One region of the Salinimonas sediminis genome, then DNA from elsewhere that is predicted to be linked to it. Evidence: predicted binding sites of a transcription regulator. Region 1 holds the regulator's gene; the other holds the start of a gene.
What was found. Region 1 encodes FNR, which switches genes on or off when oxygen is low (the NO sensors DNR and NnrR bind a similar motif). Its sites were predicted from a motif close to TTGATCTAGATCAA; they were not measured.
Positions count from the first base shown of each region.

Region 2: D0Y50_RS05325 (DUF3149 domain-containing protein) is a predicted target of FNR. The motif match lies at 5,901-5,914, and genes of this name have one in related genera.

Region 1 covers NZ_CP031769.1:2,197,235-2,205,421, forward strand. The annotation lists gene D0Y50_RS09760 (FixH family protein) at 1-460, shown strand, start outside; gene D0Y50_RS09765 (heavy metal translocating P-type ATPase) at 496-2,925, shown strand; gene ccoS (cbb3-type cytochrome oxidase assembly protein CcoS) at 2,922-3,119, shown strand; gene D0Y50_RS09775 (sulfite exporter TauE/SafE family protein) at 3,106-3,792, shown strand; gene fnr (fumarate/nitrate reduction transcriptional regulator Fnr) at 3,824-4,558, shown strand; gene uspE (universal stress protein UspE) at 4,639-5,559, shown strand; gene ttcA (tRNA 2-thiocytidine(32) synthetase TtcA) at 5,655-6,599, shown strand; gene rssA (patatin-like phospholipase RssA) at 6,604-7,500, shown strand; gene D0Y50_RS09800 (DUF2987 domain-containing protein) at 7,497-8,147, opposite strand; gene D0Y50_RS09805 (glucosaminidase domain-containing protein) at 8,144-8,187, opposite strand, start outside.
Region 2 covers NZ_CP031769.1:1,172,349-1,180,535, forward strand. The annotation lists gene D0Y50_RS05305 (Hpt domain-containing protein) at 1-134, opposite strand, end outside; gene D0Y50_RS05310 (M16 family metallopeptidase) at 379-3,258, shown strand; gene gshA (glutamate--cysteine ligase) at 3,352-4,950, shown strand; gene D0Y50_RS05320 (transglycosylase SLT domain-containing protein) at 5,019-5,654, shown strand; gene D0Y50_RS05325 (DUF3149 domain-containing protein) at 6,005-6,127, shown strand; gene smrB (endonuclease SmrB) at 6,139-6,702, opposite strand; gene prmB (50S ribosomal protein L3 N(5)-glutamine methyltransferase) at 6,855-7,790, shown strand; gene aroC (chorismate synthase) at 7,800-8,187, shown strand, end outside.

The DNA.
Region 1 (8,187 bases):
ACAATTCTGGCCCTGGTTTTTTATTCTGGTCCCCGTTATCACACTGATGATGGGCGGACTCATGCTTTATCTGGCAATTAATACCCAGGACTCTCTGGTTGTGGATGATTATTACAAGGAAGGCCGTACCATCAACGCCTCGTTAGCTCGAGAGCAGGAAGCGAAGGTGAGAAACATACGCACCACTTTGACCTTTCAGGAGGGCGCGGTCGCCTTACGCTTTGATTCGGGCGCGCCGACCCATGGCGAAGCAGTAAAACTTACGCTTTATCATACCACTCTTGCCGAACGCGACATTTCCCTTTTGCTAACCCGAGATGCTAATGGTGTGTACCGTGGGTATACGCAAATGGCAGTCAACGGCAAATGGCGTATTACTGTTGAACCCGTGGATTTGAGCTGGAAGCTACAAAAAACCGTGTTTTTGCCGTCAGCCAAACCTGTATCGGTCACGCCTTGATATGATCCCACCAGCTAAGCTTTGCTGCTATCGCTATGACAGGTAATGTATGTTTTCACTGCCACTTACCCCTGCCTGACGCGGAGCACTTTTATGCGCAGGTACTGGGGCAGCGCCAGGCTTTTTGTTGTCCTGGATGCCAAGCCGTGGCTGAGGCTATTGTACAAAACGGCTTAGAAGATTATTACCGGTTTCGGACCGAGGCGGCGCCCCAGGCAAAAAGTGCCGCTTTAATCCCGGATGAACTCACCCTATTTGATGATGCAGAGTTACAACAGGATTTTGTCCAACAGGATGACGAAACCTGTGAAACTACACTCACGATTGAGGGAATTAGCTGCGCCGCCTGTGGCTGGCTAATTGAAAGACAACTTGCAAAGATTGCCGGTATCCGACAAGTTGCGGTAAATGTCGCTCAACGCCGTGCACTGATACGCTGGCAGTCTGATCAAACCAAGCTCAGTACTATTTTAAGCCGGCTTCGTCACATAGGATATAACGGCTTCCCTTTTCAGCCCGACAAGCATGAAGCATCCTATCAAAACGAACAGCAGGGCTTTATGAAAAAGCTGGGGCTGGCAGGCATTATGACAATGCAGGTAATGATGTTGATGGCCGCGCATTACTTTGATTGGCTGGGCGAAATGAGCTCGTTTATGCAGCAATATTTCAACTGGATTGCTTTGCTGCTAACTACACCGGTAGTTATCTATTCTGGTGCTGGTTTTTATGCCAGCGCTTACCGCGCATTGCGTGCCGGCAGCGTGAATATGGATGTCCCGATAACCATCGCGGTGTTCCTGACCTATGGCAGCGGCTTTGCCGCCACCTGGCAACAATCCGGTCAGGTATATTTTGAGTCCATATGCATGTTCATTTTTCTGCTGCTTTTAAGCCGCTTTATCGAACATAAAAGCCGCTATCAGGCCATGCAGATATCAGCCAATATGCTCAAATATATCCCCATGTCAGCGTTAATAGTTAAAGACGGCGCCACTCATCCCGCGCTGGCCCGTAAACTGCTACCCGGGGATACCATTATAGTGAAGGCAGGTGAGTTGATTCCGGTAGACGGTGTGGTGTGCCAAGGCTCCTCCAAGGTAGACGAAGCTATGTTAACTGGCGAACCCACCGCGGTAACCAAAGTACCTGGTGACAAGGTGCATGGTGGTACGCTGAATCGTTCCCAGGTGCTTACGATAGAAGTGCAAGCCAGTTTGGCCCACTCCTTAATTAGTCAGATTATTCATTTACAGCAACAAGCGGTAGCTAATCGCCCGACGGCAGCAAAGTTAGCCGACCAACTGGCCAGCTATTTTGTCCTGGCCGTATTGCTGATTGCCAGCCTGACATATGCCTATTGGTATGTCATGGGCAACCCACAGGCCCTGTGGATCACCATTGCCGTGTTAGTAGCCACCTGCCCCTGCGCTCTGGGGTTAGCAACCCCCACCGCATTAACCAGTGCAGTAGCCTGGTTGAATCGACAAGGGGTGCTAATCAAACGTACCGATGTACTGGAAACTATCGAAAAGGTCACTACAGTGGCATTTGATAAAACCGGAACATTGACCCAGGGCGATTTCTCAATCCACGCCCAGTGGTACGCGAACGAGGCAGACAAAGCCACTGTATTGGCTATTGCAGGCGCGATAGAAGCACACTCTGAACATCCTCTTGCAGCTGTCTTTGCTCGGTATAGGCAGGGCTCGGTTTTGCTCAGCTTACCGCATGATGTCACTATCCATGCCGGCTTGGGTATCAGCGCATGCTATAACCGCCAACACTATAAAATTGGCTCGCCAGCGTTTATGTTAGCTCAGGATACTGAAGATACCAGTTGCCCGGTATTACCGTCGCTACCTTTTACCGCCAACGTAATGCTGGCATGTAACGGCAAACTTATTGCCGCCTGGCAGATTAGCGATAGTATTAAAGCCGGGGTGGACAGCGTACTGGCCCGGCTAACCCAGCAGCACAAGACAAAAACCACTGCAATTCTAAGTGGTGACAGCCAGTACAACGTGGATTTAGTAGCCCGACAACTGAATATCCAACACCCCATTGCTGCACTCACGCCCGCGGCGAAACTTGATTATGTAATGCAACTCCAGGCGCGCGGTGAGATTGTTATGATGCTAGGTGATGGTATCAACGATGCCCCCGTACTGAGCCAGGCTGACGTCGCGGTGGCGGTTGGCTCGGGTACCGACATTGCTAAAGCCAGTGCTGATATTATTTTTTTAAACGACAGTTTGCATGCCCTACCCGGACTTTTCACAGTGAGCGCCCGTACCCGGCAGATTATTCGACAAAATTTTGCCTGGGCGTTGGGTTACAACGTGTGTATTTTACCGCTCGCCGTAAGCGGTATACTACATCCCTGGATGGCGGTTGTAGGAATGTCACTAAGTAGTATTATTGTGGTTATTAATTCAACGCGTTTGATAAGGTTCACCGCATGAGTATTATTTATGTACTCATTCCACTGGCGGTCATTATTGTTGGTATTGCGGTGGCTGTCTTCTTCTGGGCAGTGCGCAGTAAACAGTTTGACGATTTAGATAGGCAGGGTTATAGCATTCTGTTTGACGATGATCTGCCGCCGGAAGAAAAAAAACTGGCTGACGAACGTAAGCGTCTTAATGATCGCGATTAGCCTTACCGGGGCGCTGTTAATTGGTCTTGCTGGCGGCGTTCACTGCATAGGCATGTGTTCTGGCATCGCTGGAGCACTACGTTTTGCCAGCCCGGCACATACCAGCCACTGGCCTTACACCCTAAGTTACAATGTTGGTCGGCTTAGCAGCTATACCCTGGCAGGTGTATTGGCTGGCGCGTTGGGGCAGTCGTTCATCCACCTTTTACCGGCCGCCCTTCCTGTGCTGGCAATAATCAGCGCCCTCCTATTATTAGCGATGGCAGCGTATCTTGGGCAGTGGTGGCTGGGCCTGCGCCAACTAGAAAAAGCGGGCGGCCGGGTGTGGCGAAAAATACAACCTTGGTCAGCTAAATTTATTCCTTTTCGGCATCCTGCCGCCGCTATCCCCTATGGTATGGTTTGGGGCTGGCTTCCCTGCGGCCTGGTGTATTCCACACTTAGTTTCGCCCTGGCCAGTGCAGATGCTATCGACGGCGGGCTTATTATGCTGTGCTTTGGGCTTGGTACATTACCCGCCCTGTTTGCGGCCAGTTCAGGGGCCCATTGGCTAGCCGGTGCGTTACGCCACCCGAAGGCGCGCCAATTGGTAGCTGTTTTACTGCTCGTATATGCGCTATTCTTAATTATCAGGGTTATTGAGCCCCAGCCCGGGCATATGATGCATTTTTAAACGGGCGGTTAGGCATTAAAAAGGATGGCATATGGCCGATGTATCGGAGTTTTCTATTCACTGTCAAAACTGTAGCTTTAGTCACCTGTGCCTGCCCGTGGCTTTGAACAAAACAGAAATTGCTTCTCTTGATACCATTGTGGAGCGGAAGAAGCCGTTACAAAAAGGCGCAATGCTGGTACAGCTTAATGACCACTTTAGTGCGCTATATGCGGTGCGCTCGGGTTCTTTCAAATCGTTCATAACCAATCAAGAAGGTGATGAACAAATTATAGGGTTTCATTTCCCCGGGGATATTATCGGGTTTGATGCTCTACGCGAACAGCGACACCAGAGTTTTACCCAAGCCCTGGAAACCGCTATGGTGTGCGAGCTGCCTTACGATATGCTCGATGCCATGTCCCAATCTTTACCCACATTACGCCGGCAAATTCTCAGCTTTATGAGTGCTGAAATTAAGCAGGATCACGATATGATGATGCTACTTAACCGGCGCACTGCGCAGGAACGACTGTTATATTTTATCGCTCAGTTATCCAGCCGCTTCGCTCAGCGCGGGTTTTCCCACCGTCAATTCCACCTCACCATGACCCGTAATGAAATTGGTAACTACCTGGGACTTACGGTAGAAACCATCAGCCGGTTGTTAACCCGTTTTCAAAAGGAAGACTTGATCGAGGTAACCGGCAAACTCATTGTCATTAAAGATTTTGACGGCATTAATAACCAGCTTAAAACCATGGAGCTGACGGTAAGTTGTCAATAATTTATTGATGTAGCGCAAAGAACTCTAAATCATCTGGTAGTAGATTTACTATTGTCTAACCCTTCAGCCGGAGCAAGGCGATGATTAACTATGATACGGTATTAGCAGTAATTGATAGTGACCTGGAAAGCCAACCTGCATTATCGCGGGCCTTGGAGCTATCAGAAAAAACCGACGCAACATTAATTGTACTGATGGTGGTATACGATTTTTCCTATGAAATGACTACGATGCTATCGGGCGCAGAACGTGAAGCTATGCGCAGCGCGGTGATTAAAGAGCGCCGCGGTTGGTTAGAAAGTGAAGTACGCCAATACTCTGATCGTCCGGTAGAGCTTATCGTAAAATGGGAAAGTCGCGCTTTTGAAGCAATCATCCGCACTGCGGTTGAGTGCAGTGCGGATATTGTGGTGAAGGCCAGTCGTAAAGCAGATGACCTGGTGTCAGTTATTTTCACTCCCACCGATTGGCATTTATTACGCAAATGCCCGATGCCGGTCCTGATGGTAAAAGAACATGCGTGGCCTCCGCAGGGCAACATTATCGCGGCGGTTAATGTAGGTACCGAAGATGCTGAACATGCCCAACTTAACGATAAGCTTACAGACATCGCTAAGGATTATGCCAACCTATTGACCGGTGCGGTGCATCTGGTGAACGCCTACCCACATGCCCCTGTCAGTATTGCTTTGGAGATTCCTGAGTTTGATACCAATGCCTACCATAAAGCAGTAAAACACCACCATCAACATGAGATGGAATTACATCGAAAAAAATACGGCATAGATGCATCCCACTGCCATGTTGAAGAGGGCTTGCCCGAGCACGTTGTGGCCAAAATGTCGCATCAATTAGATGCCGAGCTGGTCATTATCGGCACAGTAGGCCGAATAGGCATCTCGGCGGCATTCATTGGCAATACCGCCGAACAGGTTATTGATACCCTGCACTGCGATGTATTGGCGATAAAGCCGGATGGTTTTGAAACGCCGGTAACCTGATTTATCGCGATAAACTAAATCATTAACGGCTTGGGGTGACGCAAGCCGTACCTATTTTGTATAATGGCTTTTTTAAACGCCAGAACAGAATTTGTATGAAGCAGCACGCCGCACAGTCCGACCATAGTTCACAAAGCAAACAGAAATACAGTTTTAATAAATTACAGAAACGTTTGCGCAGAAATGTTGGCAAAGCCATCGCCGATTTCGGCATGATAGAAGCTAATGACAAGGTCATGGTGTGTTTATCCGGCGGCAAAGACAGTTATACCATGCTTGATATCTTGCTGTTTTTACGCGGTATTGCGCCTATCCACTTTGACATTATCGCGGTAAATCTGGATCAAAAGCAGCCCGGCTTTCCCGAGCATATTTTACCCCAGTATCTGGATGAGCTTGGGGTAGAGTATAAAATTGTGGAAGAAGACACGTATTCTATCGTTAAAGAAAAAGTACCAGAAGGTAAGACGACCTGTTCATTGTGCTCTCGACTGCGCCGGGGAATTTTATATCGCACCGCCACCGAACTTGGTGCGACAAAAATCGCCCTGGGCCATCATCGTGACGATATGCTGGAAACCTTGTTTTTAAATATGTTTCACGGTGGCAAACTTAAATCGATGCCGGCAAAGCTGGTTAGCGATAATGGTCAGCATATTGTTATTCGCCCCCTGGCCTATTGTAATGAAGCCGATATCGAAAAATATGCACAGGCGGCTGAATTTCCTATTATTCCCTGCAACTTGTGTGGCTCACAAGAGAACCTGCAACGGCAAAATATAAAACATATGCTGCAAGACTGGAACCGACGCTTTCCAGGTCGTATCGAATCTATGTTCAGGGCCATCCAGAATGTTGCGCCCTCGCATCTGCTGGACCGTAATTTACACGATTTTCAGGCTATTTCTACCACTGATGGTCCGGTAGCTGATGGCGATACAGCCTTTGACACACCTGCTTTCGACACCTTTAACGCAGCGGCCCAGGATAGTGAACAGGCTGAGGTATCGCCGGTTCAAATTGTGAATTTAACGGACTAAGCGTATGAAAATTGGCATTGCTTTGGGAGCTGGCGCCGCCCGCGGTTGGACCCACATAGGTATTATCCGTGCGCTGGAAAAATTGGGTGTTAATATAGATATTGTCGCCGGCTGTTCGATTGGCGCCTATGTTGGGGCGGCCTATGCCAGTGGCAAACTCGATGCCTTACATGAATGGTCCAGCTCCCTGACGGAGTGGCAGGTGTTTTCACTCATGGGTATCGGTTTTCGCCGCGGCGGCTTAGCCAGCGGCGAAAAGGTATTCAAAAAACTGGGGGAAGATTTTTGCGCCGCCTCTTTCGAAGAAATGCAAAAACAATTTGCTGTAGTGGCCACCGACCTGCATTCAGGGCGTGAGGTAATGTTTGCTTCGGGCCCGTTAGATACAGCAATACAAGCGTCATGTGCAATACCGGCGTTATTTAGCCCGGTCGCCTATGAGGGGCGATGGCTGGTAGATGGCGCGGTGGTTAACCCGGTGCCGGTAAACCTGTGTCGTCAGTTAGGGGCTGATTTTGTTATTGCCGTTAATCTTAACGCCGACTTCCGGCCCCAGCGCTTAGAAAAACCGGCTGAAAAGCATGAAGAAAATGAACGTAAAACAGAACACTTTTTGCAGAAAAGTTCTGGAGCGGTGCGTCAATGGTTTTCACCGGATAACGGCCCTGGTAAAGATGCGCCGCCCGGTATCCTAAGTGTCATGAGCAGCTCGTTGGAAATTCTACAGGCCAGAGTTACCCGCTCGCGGTTGGCGGGCGATCCACCCGATGTGCTGATAGAACCCAATCTCACTGATGTAGGATTACTTGAGTTTCACCGCGCCGCAGAATTGTGTAAAAAGGGCGAAGAGACCGTCGAGCGTCTGGCCGAACAGATACGCTACCAATTAGTGTTAAGTTAATCGGCCGATGCAATAGCCGTAATTCGCACAGGCGGCTCCGGCAGTATCAATGGCTTGTTTTTGTTTAGCCATTCAGTATGCAGGGCTAACATCCCACTGGTAATCGGCGGGGCGTCTTTTAACGGACGCTGCAGGTAAGGATCTGAAAACTGAAAATTAAGGCCTTTTACTGAAGGCATCATGAATGATAAAAAACTGCCCATTTCATTAAAGAAGGCTTCATATTGTCCTACCAACATAGTCAGCTCTTCCGCACTATAGTAAGACTTTAGATATTCCGAGCGAGTTTCCAGTTGTACCGACATATCACAGGGTTTGATATCGTTGTCTGTAAAGACAATGTGTACCGACGCATCTGCCAGCTGTAGGGCTTTTTCAGCCGGTAAAGTGAATCTTTGCTCTGCCGATACGTCCAGTGCAATTGTTTGCTTGTCCGTTACAATATTGGCGCTGTCTATTGCACACATATCTGCGGTATCGTGGTGGATAAAACCAAACGCAAACTGTAATGCCTGAGTATCTTCACCGGTTAATTTTTGCAAATGACTATAAAACCGATGATACTCCACATCCAGGCTGCTTGTGGCATAGGCTAACGGGCTGCTTATCCCTAAAATTCCCAATAACAGGGACGTCATCCATCTCATTGTGCAAGAAACTCCTGATTGAACCGAATCATTGCCTGCA
Region 2 (8,187 bases), 1.0 Mb from region 1:
GCATCATCAAGCTGAGACGGCAGTTGGCGGTATTCATTGGCAAATTTATGCAACAATTTAAATAGCAATTCACGGTTACCGCTCAACTGCGAAAGGCCAAAATCCAAATCAATAATTTGTGTCGTACTGTTCATGGTGGTTCCTTATACCGTGTGATCAAATTGTAGGGCAAGCCAAAGGCAATTGATACATATTAGGCCAGATGTACTTAGGTCATTTACCTGATATTCTGGTAGTCTGACGACAAGTATGGTCAAAATAGCCTTATTGCGATAAACATTAGGCTAAGCTGGCGGTATGGTTTGCTATCGCAGATAGCTGATAACCACCCAAAATAAGATTATAGATAATAGACAATAAATAATAAAAGGAAGTGTGATGTCAGTACGCCTCTTCGCCCAGGCCGTGGTGTCTATTGCCAGCATATTGCTGGTAAGCGCGTGTCAGCAATCGAATCCCTCAACTACCACGGGCGCAGATACTCAGCAATCCGCTGCCGAACAGACTGAACAGCTGGCCATCCCTTATGAAAAATATCAGCTTGAAAATGGCCTGACGGTTATTTTACATGAGGATAATTCAGATCCTCTGGTGCATGTAGATGTGACTTATCATGTAGGCTCAGCACGGGAAGATATTGGTAAATCAGGCTTTGCACACTTCTTCGAGCATATGATGTTTCAAGGCTCACAAAATGTTGCAGACGAACAACATTTTAAAATCATCACAGAGTCAGGCGGTAATTTAAACGGCTCAACGAATACCGATCGCACCAATTACTATGAAACAGTGCCAGCAAACCAACTTGAAAAAGTATTATGGCTGGAAGCTGACCGCATGGGTTTTTTGTTAGATGCGGTGGACCAAAAAAAGTTTGAAAACCAACGTGAAACCGTAAAAAACGAACGGGGCCAGCGTATTGATAACCAGCCTTATGGGTTGCGCGAAGAGCGCACCGCCGAAGCTCTGTATCCCCCCGGTCATCCTTATTCATGGCTGCCGATTGGCTATGTGGAAGATTTGGACCGGGTAAACGTGAACGACCTGAAAGCCTTTTTTAAACGGTGGTACGGGCCTAACAATGCAGTTCTGACCATCGGTGGTGATATAGATACAGCGGCCACCAAACGCTGGGTGGAAAAATATTTTGGCCCGATAGCCAAAGGACCGGCGGTAGCCGATCCACAGCCTGAGCCGGTTAGCCTTGAGCAAAACCGCTATATTACGCTGGAAGATAATATCCATCTGCCCTTACTACAAATTACCTTTCCCACTGTTTATGCACGCCATCCAGATGAAGCGCCACTTGATGTATTGGCTGATATTCTGGGCGGAGGTAAAACCTCTTTATTTTATAAAAATCTAGTTAAATCGGGTATGGCGGTCCAGGCATCAGTAGGGCATCCATGCCGCGAGCTGGCATGTGAATTTCAGCTATTGGCCTTAGCTAACCCTTCCAGTACCCAGTCATTAGCCCAGTTAGAGCAAGTGGTAAGCAAAACGTTGCGCGAATTTGAGGAGCGTGGCGTGATGCCTGATGATTTAAAACGTACCAAAGCCTCAATTGAAGCTTCTACGGTATTCGGCTTACAAAGTGTGGCGGGAAAAGTGTCGTCGCTGGCTGCCGGGCAAACATTTGAAAACCAACCGGATCTGGTAGGCGAAGATATTAAGCGTTACAACGGCGTAACGGCAAAAGATGTGATGCGGGTGTATACACGCTATATCAAACAGGGTCACGGGGTGTATCTAAGTATTGTTCCCCAGGGCAGGACCGAACAGGCGGTTAAACCCCAGGATTTTGAGTTTTCTGCACGGGTCATTCCGCAGGAACTGGATACAGTAGATGATAAGGTCACCGCGCCGGCGGTTAATGATACGTTTGATCGCGCCGTGGTGCCCCCTGCCGGTTCGGTACCTATTGTCGAAGTCCCTGATTACTGGCAAACCACATTGCCTGGTGATATTACCTTATTGGGGGTAACAAACGCCGAAACACCTACCGTTACATTTACGCTGAATATGGACGGCGGCATGCTGTTAGACCCAGCAGGTAAAGCTGGTACTGCCTATCTTACAGCGCTCATGATGAATGAGTCTACGGCGCACTTTACCAACGAACAAATTGCCAACGAACTGGCTAAATTAGGCAGTTCCGTGCGTTTTAATGCAAATGGTCGCTACACGCAAATTTATGTTTCAAGCCTGACTAAAAACCTTACCGCTACATTAGCGCTGCTCGAAGAAAAGCTGTTTCACCCGGCGTTCTCGCCGGCTGATTTTGACCGCATGAAAGAGCGGGTGATACAAAGTATGCAGCAGCAGCTAAAAAATCCCTCGGCGTTGGCTAGCCGCGCCCGGGATCTCATTTTATTTGGGTCAGAAAACCGTGTCAGTTATCCAGACGAAGGCACGCTTGACACCATCGCCAGGGTAACCTTGGAAGATGTAAAAGCATTTTATCAAGCCTATTATACGGCCAGTAAGGCGCACGCCGTTGTGGTGAGTGACCTTGATAGCCAGCAAGTAGTGCAAGCATTTTCGTTTTTAACCGACTTACCCCGTAAGGACTATAGCTTTAGCCCGTACGCAGAATTTCCGGACTACGCTGAGCAAAGCATTTTTCTGATTGATAATCCTGGCAGCGTACAAACGGCTGTGTATCTGGCCAAACGCGGTCCTAAATTTGACGCCACCGGAGAGTACTTTAAATCACGGTTAATGAACTTTCCGCTAGGCGGCGCGTTTAATAGCCGGATTAATTTAAACCTACGTGAAGACAAAGGCTATACCTACGGAGCATCCAGTGGTTTTGCTGGCGGTAAGACGCTGGGCTGGTTTGAGGTGAATGCCGATTTAAACTGGCAAAGTACGGCAGACGGTATCACTGAAATGCTTAAGGAAATTAAACAGTATAAAGCACAAGGTATTACCGATCAGGAACTGACTTTTATGCGTAATGCCTATACGCTTAGCGACGCGCTTGATTATGAGACGCCCGGCAGTAAGGTACGTTTTCTCAGCCAGCTACTGGCCTATGATTTGCCGAAAAATTACCGGCAAAAACAGCTGGATATTATTAAACATATCAGCGCAGAGGAAATCAATGCCCTGGCGGCCGCGCAATTGAATCCCGATGAGCTGCAAATTATTGTGGTTGGCGATAAACAAAAAATTCTGGAACAATTGGAAAGCCTGGGCCGCCCGGTAGTTGAGCTTTCCCTACAAGATGAAACGCGCCGCCAGTTAACACCTTAATTACCCGGTTCATCGTATAGTTCGATGAACCCTGATTGATTTATCAATGCCACGCCGCATGTAGGCAAAGCATTTTAATAAACGGATGATGATTTGACCGTGACTCAACACAATTTCGAGCAGCGTCTGGCTGCATTGCAAGCGCCTGAATTCGCCCAGAGTTTAACTCAGCTAAAACGCGGAGTAGAACGTGAAGGGTTGAGGATTAAAGGCAGTGGGGCACTGTCGCAGGCAGCTCACCCCCGCGCACTTGGTTCGGCTCTTACGCACGAAAGCATTACGACTGATTTTTCTGAGTCGCTGCTGGAATTTATTACCCCGCCGGCCGATACGTCAGAGACGACCGTAGAGCAACTAAACGACATCCACAAATTTGTTATGAGTCACATTGGTGATGAAATGTTGTGGCCCATGAGTATGCCCTGTTTTGTTGACGATGAGGACAGTATTCCCATTGCCAATTTTGGTAGCTCAAATGTAGGTAAAATGAAGCAGGTTTACCGAATCGGTTTGAAAAACCGTTACGGCAGCATGATGCAGGCTATCTCGGGTGTACATTTTAACTTCTCATTGCCGGACTCTTTCTGGCCGCTATGGGCAAAATTGCACAATAATACGCCTGGCCAAGATCAAATCAACGACGATTACTTGGCCTTGATACGCAATTACCGCCGCACCTGTTGGCTCATTCCATTCCTGTTTGGCGCATCGCCTGCGTTATGTAGCTCGTTTTTGAAAGGTAAGAAGCATCAACTGCCCTTTAAAAAAGTGGGTAAAGGCACTTTCTATTTACCTTACGCCACCTCGCTGCGCATGAGTGATTTGGGGTATACCAATGCAGAACAATCAGCGCTGCAAATTTGTTACAACAAATTAGATAACTATGTACGTTTACTGCGTGAAGCAATGCAAACGCCGTCTACCCGATTTTCCCGTTTCGCCGCGGGTGAAGATGGCCACTGGCAACAGTTAAGCAATAATATATTGCAGATAGAAAATGAGCTGTATTCACCCATACGGCCTAAACAACCCACCTTGCCAAAAGAAAAACCCAGTGATGCGCTTGTGCGCCGGGGTATCAGTTATATTGAGGTGCGGGCGTTAGATATTAACCCGTTTAGCGCTATTGGGATTGACGGCGAACAGATGGATTTTCTGGATGTATACCTGATGACCTGTTTGCTGATGCCCAGTGAAGAGTTAACTTTGTCATCCATTGAAACTGCCCGGGACAACATGAACAAGGTGGTACTAGAAGGCAGAAACCCTGATTTGATGCTGGATAACGAGGGCGTCGAGGTATCCATGCAGCAATGGGGCGCAGAACTGTTTGATAAGTTCGAACAGGTGGCTGCACTGTTAGATAAGGCAAATAAAACCGCCAAGTACAGTGACGCGGTGAACGCGCAGCGGGCTAAATTGAACGATCCTGCGCAAACGCCTTCGGGTAAAATAATGCAAATTCTGCTGGAAGATGATGCGGATAATTCTGCATTGGGTTTGCTATTGGCAAAAGAGTACGCGCAGTCGTATCAAAATCTGGCCTATACTCATCATAATGAAGCGGATTTCATTAAGATGGCAGAGCAGTCATTACAGGCTCAGCAAGAGATAGAAGCGGCGGATGATAAGGACTTTGAAACTTATATTCGTGATTATTATAACGAACCACCGGCGAAAAAAAACGCCTGACATCAGTCAGGCGTTGAAAGCGTTCCAGGGAAACACACATTTTGCTAGAACACTTATTTGGACACGAGATGTCAAGAAAGTTCAAACGAGTTTGCAGATTTTTAATCATAAGCGGCTTAGGGCCGTTTTTTATGATGGGCTGTGCTACTGCACCACCTAAAGATATCAGCAATATTTGTGAAATTTTTTACGAAAAGGATGACTGGTACGACGCTGCTGAGCAGTCACGGGAGAAATGGGGGGTGCCTATTCATGTGCCCATGGCGATGATGTATCAGGAAAGCTCATTTCGTCATAATGCCTTGCCGCCGCGCGATTATGTATTTTTTGGTTTAATTCCGTGGGGCAGAGTCAGTTCAGCTTATGGCTATTCCCAGGCTAAAACAGTAACCTGGAACGACTATGTGCGCGAAACCGGCAATAGCTGGGCAGACCGCGACGATTTTGATGATGCCATGGATTTTATGGGTTGGTTTATTTATAAAGCCTACCTGATAAATGGTACCTCAAAATGGGATGCTTATGGGCAATACCTGAATTACCACGAAGGGTGGGGCGGCTTTAAGCGCAAAAGTTACAACCGGAAACCCTGGCTTAAAAAAGTGGCGGCGAAGGTGAAATCGCGTTCATTACGTTATGCCACTCAGCTCAAAACGTGTGAAGAAGACCTACAAAAGAATTGGTTCTGGAAACTGTTTAGTTAAGCTGTTTACAGCAAGCCATTGCGAATAATACCGGTAAGGTTTATTGCTGACACTGAGGAAAAATGGTTGGGCAGGCGCACCACACACCTGCCCAACACCGACGCCAAGCCAAGACCGTTAAATCACCCAACGTCGAACAGGCAAAATCAGGTTAGTGCAAATGATAATGATTTGCAATAACATAATTGGATTAATCTGCTGTTTTTTTATCCCCTATTGCTTTTTAGTCAGTTTGCTGATGATTCATTGACCCAGATCACGTCGTTAATCTGGCATTCAGGCGATACTGTGGGCACGTCGATATTCCCATTAATGTTGTGGGAATAAGGAGCCAATGTCAGGGGAATAGTATGTTGATATCAATGCTGAACGATCCGGTAGTGTGGGGCTCGTTATTTGGCATAGCGCTGATTGTGGGACTAATGGGGTATTATGCCTGGCTGATAGTCCGCAATACGCAGCATAAGCGATGACCCGCCACGCGCTATTTAAAGCCGGTAGGCTCGGCAGTTTCCAGTAGCACCAATAACGCTCCTTGCCCGCCATATTCCAACGGAGCCTGATGAAACGCCATAACATGGGGGTGTTGCACTAATAAATGGGGTAACGTACCTTTTAGTATTCCTGAGCCAATACCATGCACCACACCCACACAGTCGATCAGTTGCTTATGGGCGGTATGTATCAGTGCGCTCAGTTCCAGCTTAGCGGTTTCGCGGGTCAGACCATGCAAGTCCAAGATAAGCTCTGGGTAATAGTTGCCCCGGCGAAGTTGCTTAAGATAATGCGTTGAGACATCTTCACGGCAATAACGTACGGGCCCTTCATCAGGCAACGCCGCCTGATAAATATCGGAAAATGCAAAACTGGCTGACGCTTGCTTGTGCTGTTGAGTGGCGGTGCGCTGCACGCGTTTTTTTTCATTCCGGCGGGCGTGTTTGTCGGGGCTTATTTTATCCTGCTGTAATGGCTTTACCGCACCCATGGTTTCTCTAAATAAGGCGAAATCGTCCTCCTGAGAAGCTTGCCCGGTATTTTTTTCAGCCATATCTACCTCTGTGCAGAGCGCCATTTACTGCAGGCGCTACCATTTTGTTCAGCTTCTTGCTGTGGGATGTGTGATGTCAAATTAGTCATGGGCGAGCCCGCTATCTTTGGGTATGATACCAGCTTTAATTTAGTGGATGTACCGGGTGCCTGATGACAGACAAAATTTATCTGGATGAAGCGATAAACGACCTGCATAGTATTTTGGATATGGTGCGCTGGTCGGTAAGCCGATTTAACGACGCGCAGTTGTATTTCGGCCATGGCACCGATAATGCGTGGGATGAAGCCGTCTCGCTGGTACTTTATGGTTTGCATTTACCGCAAGATATGGCGGCCCAAACGGGAGAAGGCTTGTTTAATGCCCGTCTTACCCGTAGCGAACGGGAAATGGTTGCTGAGCTGGTGCTAAAGCGGGTACAAACGCGCCTGCCATTACCTTATATCACCAATGAAGCCTGGTTTTGTGGGTTACCGTTTTATGTTGACGAACGGGTATTGATTCCCCGTTCGCCGTTTGCCGAACTTATCGAGACGCGATTTGCGCCGTTCGTGGAGCAAACGCCTTCAACTATTCTTGATATGTGTACCGGCGGGGGCTGTATTGCCATCGCGCTGGCTCACCAGTTTGAGCTGGCACATGTCGATGCGGTCGATATTAGCTCAGATGCCCTGGCGGTGGCCGATATGAACATTCAGGAGCATCAGTTAACAGATCGGGTTTACCCGATAGCCTCGGATTTATTTACCAGCCTGCAAGGCCAGAAATACGACCTGATAGTTTCGAATCCGCCTTATGTTGATGCTGAAGATATGGCAGACTTGCCTGCAGAATATCAACACGAGCCGGAGCTAGCGCTTGCCTCTGGCAATGACGGTCTTGATTTAGTCGAAATCATGCTTAAGCAAGCGGTAGATTATATGACGCAAGACGCCTGGTTATTTGTTGAGGTGGGAAATAGTGAGGTGCATATGCAACACCGCTTTCCTGGCCTTGAGGTACACTGGCTGACATTTGAAAATGGTGGTCACGGAATTTTTGCGGTCTCCAGACAGGTACTGGCGCAATACTGGAATACAGAGGATTAACAGCAAATTATGTCAGGAAACAGCATTGGCAAATTGTTCACCGTTACTACATTCGGTGAAAGTCATGGTATCGCGATCGGCGGGATTATCGATGGATGTCCCCCAGGTATGGCGCTTAGCGAAAGTGATCTCCAAGGCGATTTAGATCGGCGAAAACCCGGTACTTCACGCTATACCACCGCTCGACGTGAAGATGATGAAGTCCAGATTCTATCCGGGGTGTTTGAAGGGAAGACTACCGGTACCAGTATCGGTTTGCTGATTAAAAACAAAGATCAGCGAAGTCAGGATTATTCAGATATTAAAGATCGCTTTCGCCCCGGTCATGCAGATTACACGTATCAGCAAAAATATGGCGCCCGCGACTATCGCGGCGGTGGACGCTCCTCGGCACGGG